DNA from 3 places in the Zhenhengia sp. genome. Region 1 is predicted to be linked to each of the others. Evidence: a T-box and tRNA genes for the amino acid it is inferred to sense, from the RefSeq annotation. Region 1 holds a T-box; the other regions hold tRNA genes.
The links. A T-box is a leader RNA that pairs with one kind of tRNA and senses whether it is charged. The one in region 1 lies ahead of leuS (leucine--tRNA ligase), so its partner is inferred to be a tRNA-Leu.
Positions count from the first base shown of each region.

Region 2: it encodes a tRNA-Leu, which carries the amino acid that the T-box ahead of leuS (leucine--tRNA ligase) is inferred to sense. The anticodon was not compared.
Region 3: it encodes a tRNA-Leu, which carries the amino acid that the T-box ahead of leuS (leucine--tRNA ligase) is inferred to sense. The anticodon was not compared.

Region 1 is NZ_JBKVCH010000004.1:38,630-42,910, reverse strand. It holds gene ACLTBU_RS05900 (hypothetical protein) at 1-217, opposite strand, end outside; gene ACLTBU_RS05895 (hypothetical protein) at 252-689, opposite strand; gene ACLTBU_RS05890 (MgtC/SapB family protein) at 857-1,552, shown strand; T-box leader at 1,633-1,844, shown strand; gene leuS (leucine--tRNA ligase) at 1,908-4,281, shown strand, end outside.
Region 2 is NZ_JBKVCH010000003.1:201,349-205,629, reverse strand. It holds gene ACLTBU_RS05055 (carboxypeptidase M32) at 1-1,497, shown strand; gene ACLTBU_RS05050 (Cof-type HAD-IIB family hydrolase) at 1,516-2,355, shown strand; tRNA gene ACLTBU_RS05045 (tRNA-Leu) at 2,410-2,493, shown strand; gene ACLTBU_RS05040 (family 20 glycosylhydrolase) at 2,576-4,281, shown strand, end outside.
Region 3 is NZ_JBKVCH010000001.1:143,382-147,662, forward strand. It holds gene ACLTBU_RS00695 (anti-sigma factor family protein) at 235-939, opposite strand; gene ACLTBU_RS00700 (RNA polymerase sigma factor) at 936-1,559, opposite strand; tRNA gene ACLTBU_RS00705 (tRNA-Leu) at 1,706-1,789, shown strand; gene ACLTBU_RS00710 (NUDIX hydrolase) at 1,816-2,286, opposite strand; gene ACLTBU_RS00715 (peptidoglycan D,D-transpeptidase FtsI family protein) at 2,369-3,760, opposite strand; gene ACLTBU_RS00720 (FtsW/RodA/SpoVE family cell cycle protein) at 3,750-4,281, opposite strand, start outside.

The DNA of each region.
Region 1 (4,281 bases):
GAGGCACGGAGCTTGTCGTATAAGCAGTTTGGGGGTGGAAGGTATTTGAGTGTGTATTGGGATAAGATACATAATAAGCAGAATTAGAAGATTCTACTGGACGTTCGGTAGTTGGCGCCTCTGGTTTCATAGGTTCTTCTATACTGATAAACACACCGCAGTTAGGACAGAAAGCCTCATGTCCCTGAAGGGGAGCATTACATTTTGAACAGTTCATATTGATTTCTCCTTTCAACATTGCCTTAATCAATTTAATAATAGTAAAAGCCCATTAAATAGGCAAAAAGCATTCCATATAGAATAAAGATGAGGATGGTACCAATAAGACCTATAATAAATTTGGCAAGACCACCGCGGTTCCATGTGCTTTGAATCATTAAAAACTTTTCTATATCATTTACACTATAGTTTCCACTTTTCCAAGCCCATTCATTACCTTTAAATCCACATACAAATATCCAGATTAAATTGAAATACGGAATCAAGCAAAGAAGTGGTAAATAAGTCTTATTTCCAATTCCCCAGAAGATATTAAAAGTAAAAGCACCCCAGTTCCATTTTTTGACTTCAGAAGGTACGAGTGTTATATCAGAATAAGTTTGTTTGATGCCTTCATAAGTAATAGCTTGTCCGCAGTTTGGACAATAAGCTTCGCCTTTAAGTGGGCCGTGGCAAATTGGACATTTCATAAAAGTCCTCCGCCTTTTATTAAAATAGATAGAAAAATAATAAGATTAGTATATTATACTTTATATTGAAATACAAACGAATTAGAGATTAAAATAGGGAGCGGAACATTTCACTAAAACGTTGTATATATATGAATTAAGAGACCAAATGATAGGATGTGAAAAAGATGGAGATAGATACACTAGATTACTTAAGAGACATTAATATGGTCTCCATCATACTAAGATTAAGCTTAGCCATGATTTTTGGAGGCATTATTGGTTTTGATAGAGGTAAAAAGAAAAGACCAGCAGGTTTTAGAACCCACATACTTGTATGTATAGGTTCAGCCTTAGCTATGATTACTAACCAATATATTGTACAAGTAATGGGAATGGGGGGAGATCCTACAAGACTAGGTGCACAGGTAATTAGTGGCATAGGCTTTTTAGGAGCAGGAACTATTCTTGTTACAGGTAGGCAACAGGTCAAAGGTCTTACAACAGCAGCGGGTCTTTGGGCATCTGCATGTATGGGCCTAGCTCTAGGTATAGGTTTCTATGAGGGCGCTATTATAGGATGTGTCTTTATTTTTGGAGGTATGACCATCTTGCACCGTATTGATGACTATATGTTATCTAAGTCAAAGATAGTAGAACTTTATATAGAACTAGAAGCGATTCAAAATATTAATGAAGTTGTAACACTTCTTAGAGAGAACCAAATTGAGACAACTTATATTGAAATTACTAAGTCGGAAAATAATGGCACAAGAGAAGCAGGTGTATTTCTGACAGTGAAACAACACCAAAAGAAAGTTCATGCAGAACTTATTAGTATGATTAGTGGTTTGCCAGTAGTAAAATATGTAGAAGAAGTATAAATAATTAGTTTTAGACGTTGATTTTCCAAAAACTATATGATAGAATTGCTTTGACATAATACAAATTAATATGAATATTATAATAAGCAAGGAAGCGAAGTAGTAATACCAACTTTTTTTTCAGAGAGCTATTGGCAGGTGAGAAATAGTAAGAAAGAGTATGAACTCGTCGTGGAGCAACTTAACTGAAATAGGAGTAGGTTAAGCGGGAACTTCCCGTTATAGAAGACATAAGTGCGGCTTAATGGCCGAATTAGAGTGGTACCGCGAAATAGCACCTTTCGTCTCTAAATTTTTAGAGATGAGAGGTTTTTTTATTTTTATTTAGAGCTTGAACTATAAAGGAGGAATAAATATGCAATATAATGCACAAGCCATTGAACAAAAATGGAGAAAAAGATGGGAAGAAAATCCTATCAATGAAGATACAGAAGACAAAAAACATTATTACTGCTTAGATATGTTCCCATATCCATCAGGTAATGGTCTTCATGTAGGTCACTGGAGAGGTTATGTATTATCAGATGTTTGGAGCCGTTATCAAATTCTTCATGGTTACCATGTACTTCATCCAATGGGATGGGATGCATTTGGCCTTCCAGCAGAAAACTACGCAATCCAAAAGAAAGTACATCCAGCAACAGCTACAGCAGAAAACGTTGCTAACTTCAAACGTCAGCTTCAAGAAATCAGTGCTGTATATGACTGGGATAAAGAAATCAATACAACAGATCCTAACTACTATAAATGGACACAATGGATCTTCCTTAAAATGTTTGAAAATGGCTTAGCTTATGAAAAAGAAATGCCAATCAACTGGTGTCCATCATGTAAAACAGGTCTTGCAAATGAAGAAGTTAAAGATGGTGAATGTGATAGATGTGGAAGCATTGTTACAAAGAAAAACCTTCGTCAATGGATGCTTAAAATTACAGCATATGCCGAAAGACTTCTTAACGATTTAGAAGGTTTAGAGTGGCCAGAAAAAGTTAAGAAAATGCAAGCTGACTGGATTGGTAAAAGCTATGGTGCTGAAATCGACTTCAATGTAGAAGGTATGGATAAGAGCATTAAAGTTTTCACAACTAGACCAGATACACTTTACGGTGCAAGCTTTATGGTACTTGCTCCAGAACACGCAGATGTACTTGAACTTGCTACAGATGAGCAAAAAGCAGAAGTTGAAAAATACGTATTTGACGCATCAACTAAATCATCAGTTGATCGTATGACAGATAAAGAAAAAACAGGTGTGTTCTTAGGTAGATATGCTGTGAACCCACTTAACGGAAATAAACTTCCAATCTGGATTTCAGATTATGTACTTGCAGATTATGGTACAGGTGCAATCATGTGTGTACCAGCTCATGATGAACGTGACTTTGCATTTGCTAAGAAATTCGAACTTCCAATTATCCAAGTTATTTCAAAAACGGGAGAAGAAGAAACTTTAGAAGAAGCATATACAGAAGAAGGCATTATGATTAACTCAGGTGACTTCAATGGTATGAAATCAAGTGAAGCAAAAGTTAAAATTCCAGATTACCTTGAATCAAAAAATATTGGTAAGAAAACAACAAACTATAAACTTCGTGACTGGGTATTCTCACGTCAACGCTACTGGGGTGAACCAATTCCAGTTGTACACTGTGACTGCTGTGGTGTAGTTGGTGTTAAAGAAGAAGACCTTCCAGTAAGACTTCCAGATGTAGAAAGCTATGAACCAACAGGTACAGGTGAGTCTCCACTTGCAGGGATTGAAGAATGGGTAAACACAACATGTCCAAAATGTGGTGGCCCTGCTAAACGTGAAACAAACACTATGCCACAATGGGCGGGATCATCATGGTACTTCTTAAGATATCCGAACCCAAATAATGATAAAGAGCTTATCAGCAAAGAAGATATGAAAAAATGGGTACCAGTAGATATGTACGTAGGTGGTATTGAACATGCTGTTCTTCACCTTCTTTACGCACGTTTCTATACTAAATTCTTAAATGATATTGGTGTAGTAGACTTTGCTGAGCCATTCAAACGTCTTTTCAACCAAGGTATGGTTACAAAAGATGGCGCTAAAATGAGTAAATCAAAAGGAAATGTTGTATCTCCTGATGAACTTGTAGAGAAATATGGTTGTGACTCACTTCGTATGTACGAGCTCTTCATTGGACCACCAGAACTTGATAGTGAATGGGATGATAGAGGTATTGAAGGGGTTTACCGCTTCTTAAATAAAGTATGGAAACTTGTAAGTGAAAATAAAGAAGTAGAAGCTACAAAAGAAATGGAACGTATCCGTCATAAAATGGTATACGACATTACACTTCGTATGGAAAGCTTCAACTTAAATACAGTAGTAAGTGGTTTCATGCAATATACAAACAGTTTAGTAGATCTTCAAAAACAAGCTGGTGGTATCGACCATGAAACAATTAAAACACTTATTGTTTTACTTGCACCATTTGTACCTCACATTAGTGAAGAGTTATGGGAAATGGTAGGAGAAACAGATAGCGTATTCAAACAATCATGGCCAACATACGATGAATCAAAAATGGTAGAAGATGAAATCGAAATCGCAGTTCAAGTAAGTGGCAAAATGGCTGGTAAAATTAAAGTAGGTGTAGATGAAGCAGAAGAAAGTGTACTTGCAAAAGCACACGAGGTTGCAGCAGCACGTCTTGAAGGCAAACAAATTGTAAAAGAAATCTATGTTAAAGGTCGTA
Region 2 (4,281 bases), on a different contig from region 1:
ATGAGTACTTTAGAGCAATTTAAAAACTATGTTAAGAAAATCAATGATTTTGAGCATGCAGCTATGATTCTAAACTGGGATATGGAAACTAAGATGCCTAAAAAAGGTGCTAAGGCACATATTTCGGCGCTTACGACGCTTTCAAGTGAGGCGTTTAAAATGAGTATATCAGGCGAGATGAAGGGATATTTAGATACTTTATCTATGCCAGATGAGTGGGCGAATTTAGATGAAATTTCACGTAAGATGGTAGAACATATTAAAGAAGGGTATGAGGAGTCTAAAAATATTCCAGAAGACCTTTATGCAAGATATGTAGAGCTTACTTCGACTTCACAGAATGTATGGGGAGAAGCAAAGCATAACAGTGATTTTGAAACAATGCGTCCTTATTTTGAAGAAATGATTAGTCTTAATAAGGCTATGGCACAGTATATAGATCCTAATAAAAAGCCTTATGATGTGCTTTTAAATAGATATGAAAAAGGTATTGATGAAGCTACTATTACGCGTACCTTTGAAACGCTAAAAAAAGGTGTTATACCATTGGTAGAAGCTATTAAAGAAAAGCCTAAAGTAGATGAAAGTATGTTTAAAGGTGAGTTCTCTAAAGAAGATCAAGAAAAGCTTGGTTACTATTTATTATATGCTATAGGCTATTCTTTAGAAGCAGGAAGGCTTGATGAAAGTGAACATCCTTTTACTATAGGAAATGCACCTTGTGATGTAAGAATTACGACGAACTATGATTTAACAGACTTAAGAAGCTCTGCATTTAGTATTTTACATGAAGGTGGACATGGACTTTATGAGCAGCATATTAATCCTGCACTTATAGGGACTACTTTAAATACAGGCACCTCTATGGGTATTCATGAGAGTCAATCTCGTTTTTATGAAAATATTATAGGGCGTAATAAACATTTCTGGATGAATCACTATAATAAGATAAGTGAAATTTTTCCAAGTTATAAAAATGTATCATTAGAGGCATTTTATAAAGGAATGAATGTGGTACAGCCATCACTTATTCGAACAGAAGCAGACGAACTGACTTATAATCTACATGTTATTATCCGCTTTGAATTAGAGAAAGCTTTATTTGATGGCACTCTAGAAGTTAAAGATTTACCTATAGCGTGGCATGATAAGATGCAAGCATACTTAGGCATTGTACCAGTAAATCATAAGGAAGGAGTGCTTCAAGATGTGCATTGGGCAGGAGGTATGTTTGGCTACTTCCCATCTTATGCATTAGGTAATATTTATGGTGGACAGTTCCTCATGCAGATAGAGAAGGAACTAGGAGGATTAGATACTCTTCTTGAAAAAGGTGAGCTTATTAAAGTATCAGATTGGCTTACTGAACATGTACACACTTTTGGATGTATGAAAGCGCCTATGCAGATTATACAAGATGCATGTCAGAGCCATTTAGATGCAACACCTATTATAAGATACTATACGGATAAATATACTAAACTTTATAATCTTTAAAAAGTGATGAGGATGATGATGAAATATAGACTAATATGTATTGATATGGATGGTACTTTACTCAATAGTAAAGGTGAAGTAACAAATGAGAATAAAGAGACGCTTCAAAAGGCACAGGAAGAAGGCGTTAGTATCGTCATTACAACAGGGCGTATTTATCAATGTGCCAAAGGTTTTAATAAGCAAATAGGTATAAATGGACCTATTATTAGTTCTAATGGAACTTATATAGGCCTACCAGATGAAGCAGAGCCTTTTTATCATAAAGGTTTAACTTATGATGAAGTGATGACTTTCTATAAATGCGCTAAAAAATATCCTATAGAGATACATTTTTCCACAACAAAAGGCATTTTGTGTGATGTACGTGTAAAAGCGACTGAAGACTATCATAATAAGCTCAATGAAATGCTACCAGAGGAAGAGCGTTTTGAGATTGCTTACGTAGAAGACTTTGATGATGCGTTTGAAACTTATGATGGACAAATTTTAAAAGCTTTCTGTATGTCTATGGAGGAAAGAGATGCATTAGCAAAGTTAAAGGCAGAATTGATAGCACTTGATTTATATGAAGTCTCATCATCAGGTGGTGACAATATAGAAGTGATGCCTAAAGGTGTAGATAAAGGATATGGTGTTAACAAACTTGCGGAGCACTTAAATATTCCTAAAGAAGCAGTAATTTGTATTGGAGACAATGAAAATGATTTGTCTATGATTGAATATGCCGGCATGGGCATTGCGATGGGTAATAGTACACCAGAAATACTAGAAAAGGCAGATGATATTACGCTAACAAATGATGAATCAGGCGTTGCTAAAGCAGTACAAAAATATATCTTTAATTTATCTGAATAGACTTGAAATAGCTTAAGCTTGGTGGTAAAATCTAGATAATTAAGAATTTTACCAGCAGGTATGGCGGAAATGGCAGACGCGATAGATTCAGGTTCTATTGAGGGTTTCTTCATGCAGGTTCAAGTCCTGTTACCTGCACTAACAAAGGAGCTACTACAAGGCTAAGAAAGAAGTTATGTAGTAGCTATTTTTGTATTTACAAGAGGAGAAGGGGGATCGTATGAAGATACAAGAACAATTACAGAAAGTGGTAGAACACTTACAAGTAAGGCCTATAACTATGCAGGATATCAAAGTACCAATACCGACTGTGCCAGAAGGTATTGGTATAGAATTTTTAGGAGCAGATTATAAACAAATTATAGATGATGATGGAATTATTCATAAGCCGCTTGTAAATAGTAAGGTGATTATTGACTTTAGGATTTTTTGTGAGGAAGAAGAAGTCTGGACAAAGGGGATAGAGGTTACTGTACCAGGAAGCTATGGAAAAGATGTAGGAGAAAATACTAAACCTTATGTCATTCCTGAAATAAAAGAATGGATAGGATTAGAAGGCAAATGTTTTATTACGAGTGAATCTACAATTAGAGTAGGTCAGATAAATAGAGAGGCGTTATTACCTATTGCAACTATTCTAAAACAGGATATGAGTGAAATGATGGGACTAGACTTAAAGGTAGAAATAGGAGGAGAGCCTAAGCAGTCAGATATATACTTACAGCTAGATGATGAAGATAGAGCTATAGGAGAAGAAGGTTATTTGATTCATATCCGTGATTATATAGCTCTTACTGCACTAAGTAAAAAGGGTGCTTTCTATGCAACGAGAACGTTACTACAGATATTACAAAGGCAAAACAATAGTATTCCTCAAGGTATTATAAGAGATTATCCTAGGTATAAAAAAAGGGGATTTATGCTAGATGTAGGAAGAAGATTTTCTTCCATAGAAGCTTTAAGACAATATGTTAAACTTATGGCTTGGTATAAGATGAACGATTTCCAAATCCATTTAAATGATAATGAAATCCATTTTGATGATACAAAGTGGCGTACAGAGTATGCAGCATTTAGATTAGAATGTGATACCTATAAGGGATTAGCGGCACAAGATGGCTATTATACCAAAAAAGAGTTCGGAGAACTTATTGATTTTGCTAAACAGTATAGTGTAGATATAGTACCAGAGATTGATACACCAGCTCACTCTTTAGCATTTGTTCAGTATGATGAAACGTTAGCCCTAGGACCTGGTAAAGGAAGAGACCATTTAAACATTATGAAGGAAGATACATATAGGTTTGTAGATGACTTATTTGAGGAATATATGAGAGAGGATGAACCAACTTTTAGATTTCAAGATGTGCACATTGGAACAGATGAGTATTTTGGCACTCATGAAGAATTAGAAGCTTTTAGAGCGTATACAGATAGATATTTAAGATGGATTAAAGCTAAAGGGAGAACACCGAGGTTATGGGGAAATTTAAGTAGTTTTAAAGGGAAGACCCCTGTTATAAGTGAAGGGGTTATCATTAATATTTGGAGCCTAGATTGGGTAGATGCTATAGAGATGATTAAGGCGGGTTACGATATTATTAATTCTGATGATACAAGGTTATATATTGTGCCTAATGCCGATTACTATAGAGATTACTTAGATAAAGAAAATTTATTTAATCAATGGGAGCCTAATATGTTTAGGGACGCCTATACTATTCCAGCAGGGCATCCTAAATTACTTGGTGGGGCTTTTTCTATTTGGAATGATATGATAACCATTAAAGTTTCAGAAGATGCAATCTATGATAGGGCTAAAGAAGGCATCCAAGTATTAGGACAAAAATTATGGAGTAGAGATTTTTCCGGGGATTATAAGCAGTTTAATAGAGTATGCAAGGAAGTTGATACATACTGCTTACA
Region 3 (4,281 bases), on a different contig from region 1:
CAAGGGACGAAAGGTAACTTCCGCGGTTCCACCCTAATTGGATAACATGTATCCCACTTTCAATATTTCACTCCAAAGTGCCTTCATAAAACAAGTCGTAATCAGCTTTCACCCTCCTGATCTCGCTTAAACGCTCTTTATTTTACTACTCTTCTTTTTCATCGTAAAATCTAAAATTATGCATTTATGACTATAATGTAACAAAAAGAGTGGTAGCTGTCAAGTCATCTACCTTTATTCTTGCACATTCAAAATAAGATGTACTTTAGATGTATCCATTACAGTAATCTGAATAGCCCCATCTACCCACATTTCGTCTTCTAAAATACTTTTTAATACTTCCTTATCTTCAATAGGCTCTAATAACAAATGATACTCACTATCTATTTGCCATTCCACCATACTCACTTCATGCTGAGTCGTATAATCTTCTAAAAATGCTTTTGCAGCCTTTAAGTCTGTACAATTTATTTGCCAAACTTCTTCTGAAGGCATAGCACCTCTTGACTGTCTACCTACATCAGCTACTTCAGATTCGTTTTCCATAGCTATTGGTGCTACCCCATTATTATCTAGACTAACTGCCATTGGCATTGGAGCGTCTTGTATAGGTTGCTCTTGGCTAACACCACCATCTACAAGCACAAAGCCAATTAATAGTGCTGCTACTAAACCGGAGGCATAAGGCATCCACTTATAGACCTTCTTCTTAGGCTTAACCTCTTGACATAAACGTTTATGCACATCATCATGAAAAGTTTTAGGCACTTCTACCTCTTTTATTTCATGCATAACGGATTTCATCATAAGCAGAGTCTCTAAAGTTTCTCTACATGAAAGGCAATGTTCAAGATGTTTTTCTAGTTGCTTCTTTTCATCTAATGTTAATACATCATCTACATAAAGGGATATACGTTCTTGGTAATCTTCACATTTCATAAATTGCCCTCCTTCTTTATATTATGACGAAAAAATGACTTATAAGGTTCCTTATCTTGTGTTAAAATTTGTTTCATAGCTAGACGTGCCCTTGAAAGCCTCGATTTAACAGTCCCCTTACTGATAACTAAAATATCTGCAATTTCCTCATAACTATAACCTTCTAAATCCCTTAAAAGAAGAATTTGCTTATGCTCTTCTTTTACCTCATTAAGTGCTTGAAGCATAATATCCTTTAGCGCTAACTGCTGTACATGTTCATTCATAGGATCAGCTAGTTCTTTTTCCTCTAATACCCACTCTGAATCCTCTTCTTTTGACTGCCTAAACAGAGAAATTTCCTCTTTATTTTTTCTTTTTCTTAAAAGATCAAGACATTGGTTAGTGGCAATACGATATATCCATGTACTAAACTTGGCATTTCCTTCAAAAGCATTTATTTGCCTCCATATTTTCAGACAAATTTCCTGTGCACCATCATAAGCTTCTTGTTCATCATGAAGCATACGCAAGCAAATATTATAAATAAGCTTTTCATAGCCTAAAATTAATTGTTCAAATGCATCTACATCGCCCTTTTGAGCCTTTTGAATCAGACGCTTTTCTAATCTTTCCTCCAAGAGTTCCTCTCCTTTCCGTACAAACCAATCTTTTTTATCATATCATATTTTTATTTAATTAACATTAATATTATAGTTTCATCTAGAAAAATTATACAATAAGACTTGCTTCCCCTAGAAATATATGTTATTATTATAGAGCACTTGCGGATGTGGCGGAACTGGCAGACGCAGCAGACTCAAAATCTGCCGATGGTAACATCGTAAGGGTTCGATTCCCTTTATCCGCATAATAAAAAAACCTGAAGAATATTCTTCAGGTTTTTTTATTATGCTCAATTCCCCATTTATTCTGCTTTCTTAGGTCTAAATACATCTGATAGCCCTTTTTAAGAATATACTTTTCATCAGAAAATTTAATAAGATGATAAGCCTCATGAAATTTATAGTAGCCACTATCTACAAAGTGTTCTTCTCTTTGTGGTTTACTATAAAAATTATCTGCACTCATCAAATACCAATGTACTGTTTTGCTCACCATATCTTCTTTCCCTCGGAAATGATACTGACTGGAACCAATATATCCTATAATTTTGGCATCTACACCGGCTTCTTCCTTAACTTCTCTTTTTGCCGTCATTTCATGTGTTTCACCTAATTCAACAGTTCCTTTAGGTAATACCCACCCTACATATTTATACTCTCTCTTACTCTTAAAGTCTTTATATAAGGTGAGTATTTTTCCTTTATAGATCACTACACCACCACAACTGACAGTCTGTATCATAAAGCCACCTGTCTTTCTTTTAAACTCTAGTTGTATTTAAGTATAGCTTGTTTGAAACTTTTTTTCAACTAGATAAAGAAGGTTACCTCTGCGCATAAGCTTCTATAATCGTTTGACTTACATCTAAAGCTTTCGCACCCTGGCCACCTTGTTCTACAACAACGGCTAGTACAAGACTTTCTTTTTTTGTATCTTTAGGTTCTACAAACCCTACAAAAAGAGAATGGTCTTTGCTTGTTTCATTTTGAGCTGTACCTGTTTTACCACCTATAAGCATATCTTTACGATAAAGCCTATTACCAGTTCCTTCTGTTACCACCTTTGTCATAAGTGATTTTAATGTACTACATGTCTTTTCATCTAAATAAGTTCCTTGATATTCAGGCAAGTTTTTTAAAGCTATTTCCCCCCTTGTATCTAGCGAATAATCTATCATATAAGGCACCATAAGTACGCCATCATTATAAAGAATAGAACCTATCATAGCTAGATGTAAAGGCGAAACAAGTGTTTCTCCTTGTCCAATATAAGTAATCAATTTATCAAAGGAACTGCTATTTGCGTTTAGACTAAACTGACTTTTTTTATACTCTACTTTTACAGGTAACTCTTGGTTAAATAGAAGCTTATCCGCTACCTGTTTAAGTTTAGCGATAGGAACCTGATCCGTTAATTCAACAAAGTACGTATTACATGATTTAGCAAATGCTGATTCTAAATTAACTACCCCATGTGCTTTACCATTATTACATTTAATTTGGTGATTATCTTTTGTAATACTACCTTTACAATCGTATTCAAAATTAAAGGCTACATCTCCCTTTTCTTCTAGATAAGCAATAGTCGTAAGAATTTTGAAAGTAGAACCTGGTGGATAAAGTCCCTGCGTAGCTCTATTAAGTAGTGGACTTTCTTCAGTATCTTGTGTGAGGTTATCCCAGTTTACACTGATTTTATTGGGATTAAATCCAGGTGTGGCATACATAGCTCTAATTTTACCAGTTCTAGGCTCTAATACAATAGCCGCACCTTTTCTGCCATCTAATCCTTTTTGAGCCGCTTCTTGTAGCGTATGATCAAGTGTTAAATAGACATCATGCCCTTTGAACTTTTCTCCTGCAAAAGCATAATTTAGCAAAGCCTTTGCATGGTAGTCTGGGTAGAGAAGTTCTACGTTTGCCATAGCCTCTACCCCTACTTTACCATGTCCTACATAACCTATAGCATGCGCATAGGTACTGCCATAAGGATAATTTCTGCCTCCTTCTTCACTTGTCGCAAGAAGTACGCCCTGAGCATCATAAATATTACCTCTTACTACCTCAGCCTCTAAATGATCTAAACGTTTGTTATAAGGATTCATAACGATTTTTTTACTCTCTACTGCTGTGAAATAGCCTAAATACGCACCTACACAGATAAAGATAATAATAAAAACACTTGCTACTCTATAAATATAGCGATTATTCTTCATAGGTTTCACCTTCTTTGCGTGCAAATTTTAATGTCTTTCTTATGAGATAAGTCAATATACCCATCATGCCTAGACTGACAAACAAAGAAGTTCCTCCATAACTTACAAATGGCAGTGTAATCCCTGTAAGAGGAAGGAGTTTCATAACACCACCTATAATAATTAAGGTTTGAAGCCCTAAAATAACTACAAATCCTACGCATAGAAACTTTGAAAAGTCATCGAGCTGAATAAGTGCTGCTTTAAGTCCTTGTAAAATAAGTGCAAGAAAACATAGCAGAATAATGAGTCCAAATAAATTCCCAAACTCCTCACAAACAGCAGCAAAAATATAATCTGTTGTTACAATAGGTATAGTTGTTGGTATGCCTCTTGTAAGTCCACTTCCAAACCAGCCCCATGTTCCCATGGCGAATAGACCTTGCACAACTTGATAGCCTGTATTAGCAATATCAGCCCATGGATCTAACCATGCTTGCACTCTTACACGTACATGCCCAAATAACATATAAGCAATGAAG